Regions from separate parts of the Streptomonospora halophila genome, predicted to be linked through region 2. Evidence: riboswitches for the same ligand, from Rfam matches in the RefSeq annotation. Region 2 holds a riboswitch; each other region holds the start of a gene.
The links. A riboswitch is a leader RNA that binds a small molecule or an ion and turns the genes downstream of it on or off. The one in region 2 is predicted to bind cobalamin.

Region 1 (4,173 bases), on a different contig from region 2:
GTCAGCGCCCGCGCGATATGGGGCACGACGAGGCCGACGAACGTGATCGGCCCGGCGATCGCCGTGGCGGCTCCGGCCAGGAGCACGACCGCGGCGGCCCCGAGCGCACGGGTCGACGCGAGCCGCGTGCCGAGGCCGCGGGCCATGTCCTCACCGAGGGCGACCGTGTTGAGCTCGCGGCGAACCGCCGCCGCCAGGCAGAGGCCCACCAGGACGGCCGGGGCGGCGACGAGCAGCTGCCCGGTGTCGGCGCGCGTGAGCGAACCCACGGTCCAGAACCGGAAGCCGTCGAGTGCGGAGGGGTCGAGAAGGGTGATGGCCGTGGTCGCGGATCCCACCATGGCGCTGAGCGCCGCACCGGCCAGCGCGAGCTTCACCGGCGCCGCGCCGCCGGCGCCGAGCGAACCGAGTGCGTAGACGAAGACCGCGGCCAGCGCGGCCCCGGCGAAGGAGAACCACAGGTAGCCGGTGAGGGCGCCCACCTGGAAAACGGACATGGCGACCACGACGGCGAACGCCGCACCGGCGTTGACGCCGAGAATGCCCGGCCCCGCCAGCGGGTTGCGGGTCAGCCCCTGCATCACGGCACCCGCGATGCCCAGGCCGACCCCGGCGAGCACCCCGGTCGCGGTGCGGGGCACGCGCACCTGCCACACGATCCGGTCGGCCTCGCTGCCGGCGGGCGCGACCAGGGCCGAGACCGCGTCGGTGAAGGACAGGGCGTAGTTGCCCGTGACCAGCGAGAGAGCACACGCGGCCGCCAGCACGAGACCGGCCGACGCCAGGCCCGCCGCCCGGCCGGCGCGGCCGGACAGCAGGCCCCGGCGCGGCTCGTCCGGCGCCCGGGGCGCTGTGGCGCATCCGGTCCCGGGCGGCGCGGTCGCACTGGTCACGGGTTACTGCTCGACCAGGTCCGGATGGATGCGGGAGGCCACCAGCTCGATGCTGTGCGCCGCCCGTACCCCGGCCGCCCGGTCGGCGAACAGGAACGGGTGGACCTCGCCCTCGGCGACGGCCGCCACCCCTTCCAGCGCCGGGTCCGACTTGATCGCCCGGACCTCGTCCCGGGCGTCCTGCGTAGTCATCTCGGCGTCGCAGCAGGCGTCGGTGAGGATGACGTCGGGATCGCGTTCGACGAGCTCCTCCACACCGACGTCGACGTTGCGCTTCCCGGTCAGGTCGGCGAAGGCGTTGACGCCGCCCGCGTGCTCGATGATCCGGGTGCCGAAGTCCACTCCGCTCGCCACCCGGTAGCCGCCGTCCTCGCCGGGGGAGACGATCGCCACGGACGGGCGCTCGGCCCCCTCCACCTTCGCCTCCACGGCGGCGATCCGCTCCCGCATGTCGGCGATCACCCGTTCGGCCTCGTCCTCGGCGCCGAACAGCGCGCCGAGGTCGCGCAGGTCCCGGTAGACGCTGTCCACCCGGACCGACTCCGGGTCGATCGCCCGGTCGGTCAGCCCGTCCTCGCTGGGGCACAGCGGGCTGAGGATCCAGCTCTGCACCCCGAGCTCGCGCAGGCTCGCGCGGGTGCCGACCGAGCGGTCCGGGCTGTTCTCGGCGAAGAACCCGTTGAATCCGGAGATGACGAAGTCGGGGTCGGTCTCCAGCAGTCCCTCCCTGCTCGGGAGCGTCGGCACGTAGTCGGCCGCGGCCTGCTCGTCGGCGTACTCGGGCAGCACCTCGGCGTCCAGGAACGCGGTTCCCACCAGCCGGTCGCTGAGCCCGAGGGCGTGGGCGACCTCGATGCCGGGCTGGTATGCGGCGTAGACACGCTCGGGCGGCGCCTCCACGGCGACGTCGATCCCGCAGTTGGTACGGGTGACGGCGTCCTCGCCGACCGACTGCTCGGGGGCGGGGGCGCCGCAGCCGGCGAGCAGGACGACGCCGGCCATCGCGCACGCGGCACGGGGTGAACATGAAGATACGGGGGCCATGAGACCGCCTTTTCCAGGTCCTCGTGGAATCGGGTCGTGCGGTGCCGTGGCCGGTCTCCTGGCTGACGGGTGAACGCGCGCTGTGTCCGGCCTTCCCAGGGATCGCGCCCCAGTGGCCCGTTCGGACGAACGACACAGCACTCCCGATCACAGTGGCGAGGGCCGCACCGGTTTCACACCGGATTCCCGTTCACCACGGCGCCGCCGACGCTAGCACGCCGCGCTCTCGGCCCTCGGGCCCGGGGAGCGGTCGGCCGCCCGGGGGGTGCCGGACGGTTCGCGGAGCCGCGGGCGCGGCCACGTCCCCCAAGGGGGCGGCCGCGGTTCCTGCACCGGCGCGGTCGGCGGTCGCGCTTTCTTGTCGGAGGGGCGGGGCGGACGCCGTGCGTTCGGGCGCAGGTCCCGGTCGGGCCGGGACCTCCGTCCCCTCTTCTGCGACCGCCGTCGTCCGCGCATGCGCACGCACGTGCGGTTTCGCTGTTCGCGGGCGTGCGGCGGCGCGTCCCGCCTCTCGCAGGCGCGCCCGGCGGGTGGGAGCGGCGTCGCGAGCGGGTACGCCAGTCCGGGAGACGGCGGAGGTGCGCGGCCGAAGCGCAGCGCCGCCGCAGCAGAGTGAGGTGACCTGCCATGGCCGAGGCCCACGCCCCCATCCGCGTGTTCCTCGTCGACGACCACGACGTGGTGCGCCGCGGAGTCGGCGCCCTGCTCGGCGACGAGCCCGACATCGAGGTGGTGGGCGAGGCCGCCGGCGCCGCCGAAGCGACCGCGCGCATTCCCGCGGTCCGGCCCGACGTGGCCCTGCTCGACGTCCGCCTGCCCGACGGCAGCGGTGTCGAGGTCTGCCGCCAGGTGCGCTCGGACCTGCCCGACCTGGCCTGCCTCATGCTCACCTCCTACGCCGACGACGACGCGCTCTACGACGCCGTCATGGCCGGAGCCTCCGGCTACGTGCTCAAGCAGATCCACGGCTCCGACCTGGTGGGCGCCATCCGCACGGTCGCCGCGGGCGAGTCCCTGCTCGACCCGCGCAGCACGGCCCGCATGATGCGCCGCATCCGCGAGGACGCCCAGCGCACCGACCCCCTGGCCGAGCTGTCCGACCAGGAGCGGCGGATCTTCGAGCTGATCGGCGAAGGGCTGACCAACCGCCAGATCGGCGAGCGCATCTTCCTGGCCGAGAAGACCGTCAAGAACTACGTCTCCAGCGTGCTGGCGAAGCTGGAGATGCAGCGCCGCACCCAGGCCGCCGCCTACGCCGCCCAGCTCAAGTCGCAGAAACCCCACCGCCGCGACGCCGACTGAGCCCCGCCTCCGCCGGGCCGAAGGTCCCCTCCTCCGCGGGCGCAGGGCCCGCGCGCCACCGCCCTTCGCCGCTGCCCGCGGCCGCGCCGCCTGCCTACCGTCGGTCATAAAAGCCCCGGGCGACGGCGGGAGACAGCGATGGAGAACAGATCTGGCGCGCCGGTTCTGGCAGCGGTCGACGAGACGGAGGGCAGCCTGCGCGCCCTGGACTGGGCCGCGGACGAGGCGCTTCGGCGCGACCGGCGGCTGCGCATCGTCTACGCCTTCGACTGGCCGCTCTACCACACGGTGCCCGCGGGTATACCGGACTACTCGATCGAGGAGTTCGCCCTCCGCCTCGTCGATCACGCCCGCGACCGGGCCGTCGAACGCGTGCCGGGCCTGCGGGTGGAGGCGGAGTTCGACGTCGGCGACGCCGCACCGATCCTGCTGCTGGAGGCGGCCGAGGCCGAGCTCGCCGTCATCGGGTCCCGCGGGCGGAGCCGGCTGGGTGCGGCGCTGCTGGGCTCGACCGGGATGGAGATGGCGGCCACGGCCCGCTGCCCCGTCGTCGTGGTGCCCGACCGCGAGCCCAAACCGGCCGCGGGGCGCATCGTCGTGGGCCTGGACGGTTCGCCCGCAGCGCACTCGGCGGCGGCGTGGGCCTTCGCCACCGCCGCCGGGCGCGGCGCCGCGCTGCGCGCCGTGACCGCCCACGCGCGGTTCTCCAGTGGACGCCTCGGTTCGCTGGAGGTCCCGGCTCGCTACGCCTTCGACTCCGCCGAGGAGGCGGCGGCCAGGGAGGAGGCCCGCCGCCTGCAGTCGGAGTCCCTGGCGGGCCGGCGCGAGCACTATCCGCAGGTCGCGGTGGAAGAGCTGGTCGAGGCCGGCCACCCCGCCCGTGTGCTGGTGGACGCGTCCGAGAACGCCGACCTCCTGGTGGTGGGCAGCCGAG
Region 2 (4,173 bases):
GCGGGCTCGACGAAGTCCACGCCCCGCGCGGCCGCGTGGCCCTCCTGCAGCAGGCGCGCGACCTTGCACACCTCGGCGTTGGCGTCGGGGTCGGTCGAGCCTCGGCCCACGAGCAGCACGGCGGTGGTCCGGGCTCCGGCGCCCTCGTCTCCCGCATCCTCGCCTTCGCCGGACGGCGCGGTGTCGAGGACCTCCTCCAGGCGCTCGGCGAGCAGCCGCAGCACCGTGGGGTGGGGGCCCAGCGGGCGCCCGTAGGCGTAGTCGAACCCGGAGTGGCGCTCCTTCTCGCGGGCGAGCGCGCCGGGGATGTCGCCCTTGGCGTGGCCGGCGGCCACCAGCATCATCGGCAGGGCGACCACCCGCTGGTGGCCCTTGCCGTAGAGGTCGCCGACGGCCTCGGTGAGCGGGGGCGGCGAGAGTTCGATGAAGCCCCCGGCGACCTCGCGGTCGGTGAAGCGGCGGCCCAGGCGCTCGACGAACGCCTCGAAGTCCGCCACGCCCTTGTCGTCGCGGGTTCCGTGTCCGACCAGCAGCAAAGGGGGTTGCATCCGATTCCTAACCGGTGAGTGGGGTGTTTCGGACACGCCTTCAGGCAGCGCTGTCCGACTTGTCGGGTTGGGGGGAGCCGCGTTGCGACGGCGGTGTGCTCGGATGCGCAGGGGCCCGGACCCGCGGGGTCCGCCGCTGCGCGGCGCGGTCGGCCCGGCGCCGTGCGGCGCCGCTGCCGCCGCCTGTTCGCGGTGGCCGGCTCCTCCTCTCTGACTCCTCGTTCAGCGGGCCGTTCCGGCGCGCGCCTCGCGGCGCGCCGCCGACGGTGCCCGGCTCACTCGGGTACGGGTACGGGACCGTACAGCAGAGCGTTCAGCGCCGCAGCGGCGACCGCCGATCCGCCCTTCTCCGAGACGTTGCTCACCTGTGGCAGTCCGCTCGCGCGCAGTTCGGCCTTGGACTCCGCGGCGCCCACGAAACCCACGGGCAGGCCGATGACCAGCGCGGGCTCGACCTGGCGGGCGACGATCTCGGTCAGCGCGGTGGGGGCGCAGCCCACCACCCAGACCGCACCGGGGCCGACGTCGGAGTAGGCGGTGCGCACGGCCGCCGCCGAGCGGGTGATCCCGGCCGTGCGCGCCAGGCGCTCGGCGCGCGGGTCGGAGATGCGGCACACGCAGTCGCGGGCGGTGATGCCCGCGGCGACCATCGCGACGTCGGTCACCACCGGTGCGCCCTCGTCCAGCAGCCGGGCGGCCTTCTCGACCGCGGCGTCGTCGATCACCAGGTCGGCGGCGTAGTCCAGGTCGGCGCTGGAGTGGATGACCCGCTCGGCCACGGCGCGGCTGAGCGGCGGCATGGGCCCCAGGTCGACCCGGGAGCGCAGGATGGCGAAGGACTCGGTCTCGATCGGGTGCACCCGCCGCTCCACGGTCGTCTCCTCCCCCTTGCTCCTGCTCTACCGGCGCGGTCACTCATCCAGGACGGCGATCGCGTCGGCCGGGCAGATCTCCACGCACTCCAGGCAGCCCGTGCACCGGTCGCCCAGTACGGCCAGGTGCCCGCCCTGCGGTCGGAGCGCGTGCTCCGGACAGGTCAGCAGGCAGGCTCCGCAGGCCGTGCACGACGATGTCACAGCCACCGGAGCGGTGGGCTCGGCGGGGTCGGCCAAGGCGCTCCTTCCGTGCGGCGCCGGCGCTGAGACCAGTGCCACCGCGGCGTCCCGGTGGCCCCTCAGGCGCGGCGCAGGCCCAGCGTACACGGGGTTTCGGGCAGGACCGCGGCAGCGCCCACGGGATGTCCTCCTATTGCGGATCCGCCGCTCGGGCCGTACGTTCGATGGGCCGTGGTGTTCGGGAAGTCCGGTTTGAAACCGGCGCGGCCCTCGCCACTGTGAGCGGGAAGTCCGATGCCCCGACCGCCGTTCGCGGCACGTCGGCGCAGGCCACTGGGAGCACCAGCGACGCTGCTTCTGGGAAGGCCCGGCGGAGGGCGGCGACCCGTCAGCCAGGAGACCGGCCACGGCGCGACGACCGTCCACGAGGTGCTGGAAGTTGGGTCCCCCGAGATGCATATCGCTGAAGGCTATTTGCCCTGGCAGCACGCCGCTGCCTGGACCGCCGCCGCGGCCCCGTTCGCCGCGCACGGTGTCCGGTCGCTCACGCAGGCCGTCCGTGCCGACCCCGATGCCAAGCTGCTCGTCGGCGCCGCCGGTGCGTTCTGCTTCGTGCTGTCGGCGCTGAAGATCCCGTCGGTCAGCGGAAGCTGCTCCCACCCCACCGGTGCCGGCCTGGGCGCGGTGCTGTTCCGCCCGCCCGTCATGGCCGCGCTGGGCACGATAACCCTGCTGTTCCAGGCGCTGCTGCTGGCGCACGGCGGGCTGACCACCCTCGGAGCCAACGTCTTCTCCATGGCGGTGGTGGGGCCGTGGGCGGCCTACGGCGCCTACCGACTCGTCCGCGCGGTCACCGCCTCCGCCGGCGAGCAGACCTCGCTGGGCGCGGCCGTGTTCTGCGCCGCCGCGCTGGGCAGCCTGGCCACCTACACCATGACCAGCGTCCAGCTGGCCCTGGCCTTCCCCGACCCCGCATCCGGGTTCCTCGGCTCGTTCGCGACGTTCGCCGGCATCTTCTCGGTGACCCAGGTCCCGCTGGCCGTGATCGAGGGCCTGGTCACCGTGGTGCTCGTGCGGCTGCTGTGCCGAGTCAGCCCCGACCAGCTGCGCCGGCTGGGAGTACTGACGCGGCCCGCCGCCCCGGCGCCCTCCGCCGACGCGACCGAAGCGACCGAGAAGAAGGCGGGCTGAGAGATGCCGAGGACCGCGACCACCTGGCTGCTGATCGCCGCCGCCGCGCTGATCGCCGTGCTGCCCCTGCTCATCGGGGCCGGCAGCCACGTGGAGGAGCCCTTCGCCGGAGCGGACGCGCAGGCCAAAAGCGCGGTGACCGACATCGACCGCGGCTACGAGCCGTGGTTCACCTCGATCTACGAGCCTCCCTCCTCCGAGATCGAGTCGGGCATCTTCGCCCTGCAGGCCGCGATCGGCGCCGGGATCATCGGCTACTACTTCGGCGCCGTCCGCACGCGCAGCAGGCTCGCGGGAGGCCGGGCGGTGCCGCCGGACGCCCCGCGCACCGAGACCGCCGAGCGGTCCGCGGACGCGGCTGCCGACACCGCCGAGGCGGACTCCGGCTCCGCGGAGCGGTAGCCGCGCGTGCTGGCGATCGACGCCGCCGCCTACACCAGTCCGTGGCGGCGGGTGCATCCCGCCGCCAAGGGCCTGCTGTTCGGCGGCCTGCTGGTGTGCGCGCTGGCGCTGCCCACGTGGCCCGCCGCGCCGCTGGTGGCCGCGGTCGCCCTGGCCGCGGCCTTCGGGCCGGCGCGGGTGTCGCCGCGCGCCTTCGCCCGCGCGGCCTGGGGGCCGCTGCTGTTCATCCTGACCGGGTCACTGGCGCTGCTGGTGACGGTCGGCGGAGCGCAGGGCGCCGTCGCGCTCGACCCCGAGGGCCCGGCCCGGGCCGCCGAGATCACCGGGCGCGCCGCCGCCGCGGTGTGCTGCCAACTGCTGTTCGCCTTCACGACCCCGCTGGCCGACCTGCTGCCGCGGCTGACGCGCATCGGGCTGCCCTCAGCGCTGGTGGAGGTGGTGGCGCTGATCTACCGCATGCTGTTCGTGACGCTGGACAGCGCCCGGCGCGTGCAGACCGCCCAGGCGGGCCGACTCGGCTACGTCGACCGGCGCGCGTGGGTGCGCTCGGTCGGGTCGCTGGGCGCCGCGCTGTTCGTACGCACCTTCCACCGCGCGCAGCGCATGCAGCGCGGCCTGGAGTGCCGCGGCTACACCGGAGAGCTGACGGTGCTGGTCGACGAACTGCCCCTGCGGCCCGCCGCGCTGATCGCCGCCGCGCTGCCGCCGCTGCTGGTCGCCGCGGCGACCACCGCCTACGTCTTCATTGGAGCAGGCCCGTGACCACCGCTTCCGGCGGCGACGCCACCGCCGCCCCGCCCGCCGCTCTCGCCGGTCTGGGGCTCTCCTTCGGCTACCCCGACTCCGCTCCGGTGTTCGCCGGACTCGACGTGCACATCGCCCCCGGCGAGGTCGTGGGCGTGCTCGGGCCCAACGGGGGCGGCAAGACGACGCTCCTGCGGCTGCTCTCGGGCAGCCTCACGCCCGACGAAGGCGAG
Region 3 (4,173 bases), on a different contig from region 2:
CGTAGGAGAGGCAGTACGCTTCGGCGAGGTCCGGCTGAGTCTCCCGCAACCAGGCATAGTCGCGGGCCAACGCAACGGCCATCGGAATTCCCTTCACGTCCACGGGGCACGCTGTGGTGGCTGCTCACATCGTCGGGAACGACCGCCCTCATCCTTCGCGTTCCCCAGGGAGCCCCGCTCAAGCGGGCCGGTAGAGGACACGTCGGCGCGGTTCGGCGGTCCCTGCGCGGGTACCCGGGTATCCGGCGGGGTCCGTCCCAGTGCCACGGCGCCCCAGCCTACGCGCGCACGCGGGGTGCCCCGCACTGGGGACACCCCGCGTGGTGTCGCCGCTCATCCGCGGTCGGCCAACCCTCCGCTTCGGCGAAAGCCCGGGTCACGGCCTCGCGTCAGTTCGACGGGCTCGCCGAGGCCGACGGTTCGGGCTTGGTCGGGTGGCCGTCGATGTACTTCTTTCCGGGGTCGGTCTCGCCGAGCAGTTGCGACACCGTGACCATGGTGTAACCCTTCTTGTCCAACCGCTTGAGGATCTCGGGTACGGCGTCGATCGTCGAGCCGTGGATGTCGTGCATCAGCACGATCGACCCGGGCCGGGCGCGCTCGACGGCGCGGTCGCTGACCAGATCCGCATCGTGGTCGCGCCAGTCGTTGGTGTCGATGCTCCACAGGATCTGCGCCTGGCCGAGCTCCGCGGTGACGTCGGCGACCCCCTCGTCGGTGGCGCCGTAGGGCGGGCGCATCAGGTCCATGCTGTAGCCGGTCTGGCGCCGGACGAGCCCGTTGACCGTCGCCAGCTCGTCGTCGATCTCGCCCTTGCCCAGCGACGTGAGGTCCGGGTGGTGCACCGTGTGGTTGGCCAGCTCGTGTCCCTCGGCGTACTCGCGGCGGACCGTGTCGGGGAACTCGCGCACGGGCACGCCGGTGACGAAGAACGTCGCCTTTGCGTCGTACTTCGCCAGTGCGTCAAGCAGCTCCGGCGTGCGCCCTCCCGGACCGTCGTCGAAGGTCAGAGCGATGCACTTGGAGTCGGGATCGTCGCAGTCGACCTCGTCGGGGTCCGTGGCGAACGTCCCCGGGACGCTGCCCTCGGGCGGGCTGTCCTTGGGGGCGCTCGCGGCGTTCTCGATCTCGAACCCGGGCGTGACCACCACGGCCGCCTCGCGGGCCCGCTCGCCGAACGAGGACAGCAGCGGCGCCGCCTTCTTGCGGGGCACGACGGCGCGGACCCGGCCCTTCTTCGCCGGGGCGATCTGACCCTCGTCGAACTCCACCACGAGGCCGCCGTCGGGGTTGAACCCCACGGAGTCGTACATCTCTGCGATGGGGTGCAGCTTCGAAACGTCGACCCCGTCGCGGTCTTTCAGCCGCTTCTTGACCAGCCCGTCGAGCTCCTCCAGGCTGCCCTGGCCGTCCAGCAGCTCGGTGGAGTAGGCGGTGCGGCCGGACTCGGTGTTGTACCAGTAGGTGGAGTAGCCGGTGCGCTCGCCGTCGCCGTCCTTCTCGTGCTGGGTGAGGCGGACCGCCAGGACGTTGCCGCCCGCGGCGCTCACCTGCCAGTCGACGGTGTAGGACTTCGCGCCCCGCTCGGCGCTCGCGAAGTCCCGCGCCTCCTGCGCGGTGATCTCGCCGAGCCGCTCGGTGAACGGGCCGGCCTTGGGCACGCGCGGGTAGGACACGTGCGTCTCCACACCGCCGTCGAGGGTCTTGGTGGAGGTCTGCTCCTCCAGGCCGGGGATGTGCTCCGTGTCGACGGCGGTCAGCTCGTCCGGTGCGCCCGTGGCGGGCGTGGCCCGAGGCGAGGCCGACGCCGAGGCGTCCGACGCCGCCGGGTCCGCATCGCCGCCCGTGCAGGCGGTCAGCGCCAGAAGCAGCGCCAGAGCCGCCGCGCCGGGTGCCGTACGCACGGTTGCTGATCGGGGACGGGGCGTGACGGTGCCTGGCCGTGACCCCGGATGCGAGCCGACTGGCTGGTGCTTCAACTGGTGCGCGTCCTTCACGGTTCTGGAGTCGGGTGCCGGTGAATGTGTCGCCCTGGGAATCCGCGCGGGTTCCGCGAATGACATATCGATTCGGACACGGTCCATCGGTCGAGGGTAATCTCCGCAGGGGCGAATTAGGCGACAGAAGACGTCATGTTGCAGCCAACAACCGCACAAGGTTGGCAAAGCCCGCCGCAGCGGATCGGTCTCGCGTTCCGTCGGAGCGGTTCGGGGCGGCGGCGGCCACCAGGCCTCGTCCGGTGGCTGTGCGGGCCCGGGAACGCTGTGTGGGGAGGCGTCCACGGGCGGCCGTGACTGCCTGGACTATAGTTGCAGCCGCGGTCGGTACACGCACGTTGCGCCGTGCGTGTCGCAAGAGGGAACCCGGTGCGAATCCGGGACTGCCCCGCAGCGGTAAGTGGGAACGAAAGCCGTCATCGGCACTGGGCGTACGCGCCTGGGAAGCGGCGGCCGGTAGGAGGAGCGGCCCGAACGGGGGCCGTGCCGCGCCCACGAGTCCGAATACCTGCCACCGCCCGCGGGCGAACGCGCCCGCGGTGGTCCGTGCGCCTCGAGGGAGGGCCAGGGCGGTGACGCGTGTGCGCTCGCACACCCTCTCCCGCGGCCGCGGATCGTCCGGCTGATCGACGAGGGAGAGAACAAGCCATGCGAGAAGGCCACACGTCCGCGGGCGGTGCCGCATGATGCCCACGACCGTCCACGGATACCCGCGCATCGGCGGCGACCGGGAGCTCAAGCGCGCCTGCGAGTCCTACTGGGACGGCCGCTCCAGCGCCGCCGACCTGGACGCTGTCGCCGCACGCCTGCGCCGAGGAGTCTGGGAGTCGCTGCGCGACGCCGGGATCGGCGCGATCCCCTCCAACACGTTCTCCTACTACGACCACGTCCTCGACGCCGCGGTCCTGTTCGGGCTGGTGCCCGAGCGCTTCCGGGCGGCGTTCGAGGCCGCCGAGGACCGCGAGTCCGAGCTCGCCGCCTACTTCGCCATGGCGCGCGGGACCGGCGACCTCCCGCCCATGGAGATGACCAAGTGGTTCGACACGAACTACCACTACCTGGTCCCCGAGCTGTCGCCCGCGACGCGGCCGCGCCTGGCGGGCGGCAAGCCGCTGTCGGAGTACACCCAGGCCAAGGGGCTGGGCGTGCCGACCCGGCCGGTGCTCGTGGGGCCGCTGACGCTGCTCATGCTGGCCAAGCCCGCCGCGGACGCCCCTGAGGGCTGGCGGCCCCTGGACCTGCTCGACGACCTGCTGGGGTGCTACTCCGAGCTGCTCGCCCGGTTGTCGGCCGTGGGCGCCGAGTCGGTGCAGATCGACGAGCCGATCCTGGCGAGCGACGAGGGCCGCGCCGAGCTTGCGTGCCTGGAGTACGCCTACGGCCGCCTGGGCGACCAGGCCGGGCGGCCCGACCTGCTGGTCTCCACCTACTTCGGCGCGATCGGCGCGCAGGCGCTGGAGGTGCTCAAGGGCACCGGTGTCGAGCGGATCGGCCTGGACTTCGTCAGCGGCCCCGAAGGGGTCGGCGAGCTGGCGCGGGTCTCCGGCCTGGGTGACAAGACACTGGTCGCGGGTGTCGTCGACGGGCGCAACGTCTGGCGCGCCGACCTGCCCGCCAAGCTGTCCACACTGGGCTCGGTCCTGGGGCTCGCCGGCCGGGTGGAGGTGAGCACCTCGTGCTCCCTGCTGCACGTGCCGATCGACCTGGACGCCGAGCCCGGCATGGACCCGGCGGTGCGCGAGCGGCTCGCGTTCGCCAAGCAGAAGGTCGACGAGGTGGTGCTGCTCGGCCGCGCGCTCTCCGAGGGGGACGAGGCCGTCACGGCGGAGCTGAAGGCCGCCCGCGGCGCCCCGCCCGCGTCCTTCACCAACTCCCGCGTGCGCGCCCGGTTGCAGGCGCTGGGCGGCGAGACCAGCCGGGTGGGGGACGAGCAGCGCACGGTCGCCGGCAAGGAGCCCGTGCTGGCGACGACCACCATCGGCTCCTTCCCGCAGACGCCCGAGGTCCGCAAGGCCCGCGCCGACCACCGGGCTGGGCGCATCGGCGGAGCGGAGTACGAGCGCCTGATGCGTGCGGAGATCGACCGCGTCATCAAGCTCCAGGAGGACATCGGCCTGGACGTGCTCGTGCACGGCGAGCCCGAGCGCAACGACATGGTGCAGTACTTCGCCGAGCA

Region 1: it holds a riboswitch for cobalamin, as region 2 does, so the genes downstream of both, ABEA15_RS17055 (ABC transporter substrate-binding protein) here and ABEA15_RS19035 (energy-coupling factor ABC transporter permease) in region 2, are expected to answer to the same signal.
Region 3: it holds a riboswitch for cobalamin, as region 2 does, so the genes downstream of both, metE (5-methyltetrahydropteroyltriglutamate--homocysteine S-methyltransferase) here and ABEA15_RS19035 (energy-coupling factor ABC transporter permease) in region 2, are expected to answer to the same signal.

The regions. Positions count from the first base shown of each region.
Region 1 covers NZ_BAABIK010000019.1:125,071-129,243, forward strand. Annotated here, with positions in the region: gene ABEA15_RS17050 (FecCD family ABC transporter permease) at 1-893, opposite strand, end outside; gene ABEA15_RS17055 (ABC transporter substrate-binding protein) at 897-1,895, opposite strand; cobalamin riboswitch at 1,969-2,150, opposite strand; gene ABEA15_RS17060 (response regulator) at 2,565-3,239, shown strand; gene ABEA15_RS17065 (universal stress protein) at 3,378-4,173, shown strand, end outside.
Region 2 covers NZ_BAABIK010000024.1:38,093-42,265, forward strand. Annotated here, with positions in the region: gene ABEA15_RS19020 (sirohydrochlorin chelatase) at 1-548, opposite strand, end outside; gene ABEA15_RS19025 (precorrin-8X methylmutase) at 824-1,420, opposite strand; gene ABEA15_RS19030 (4Fe-4S binding protein) at 1,460-1,660, opposite strand; cobalamin riboswitch at 1,819-2,026, shown strand; gene ABEA15_RS19035 (energy-coupling factor ABC transporter permease) at 2,057-2,794, shown strand; gene ABEA15_RS19040 (energy-coupling factor ABC transporter substrate-binding protein) at 2,798-3,196, shown strand; gene cbiQ (cobalt ECF transporter T component CbiQ) at 3,203-3,958, shown strand; gene ABEA15_RS19050 (energy-coupling factor ABC transporter ATP-binding protein) at 3,955-4,173, shown strand, end outside.
Region 3 covers NZ_BAABIK010000020.1:17,419-21,591, forward strand. Annotated here, with positions in the region: gene ABEA15_RS17180 (DUF6461 domain-containing protein) at 1-82, opposite strand, end outside; gene ABEA15_RS17185 (polysaccharide deacetylase family protein) at 390-1,904, opposite strand; cobalamin riboswitch at 2,305-2,527, shown strand; gene metE (5-methyltetrahydropteroyltriglutamate--homocysteine S-methyltransferase) at 2,684-4,173, shown strand, end outside.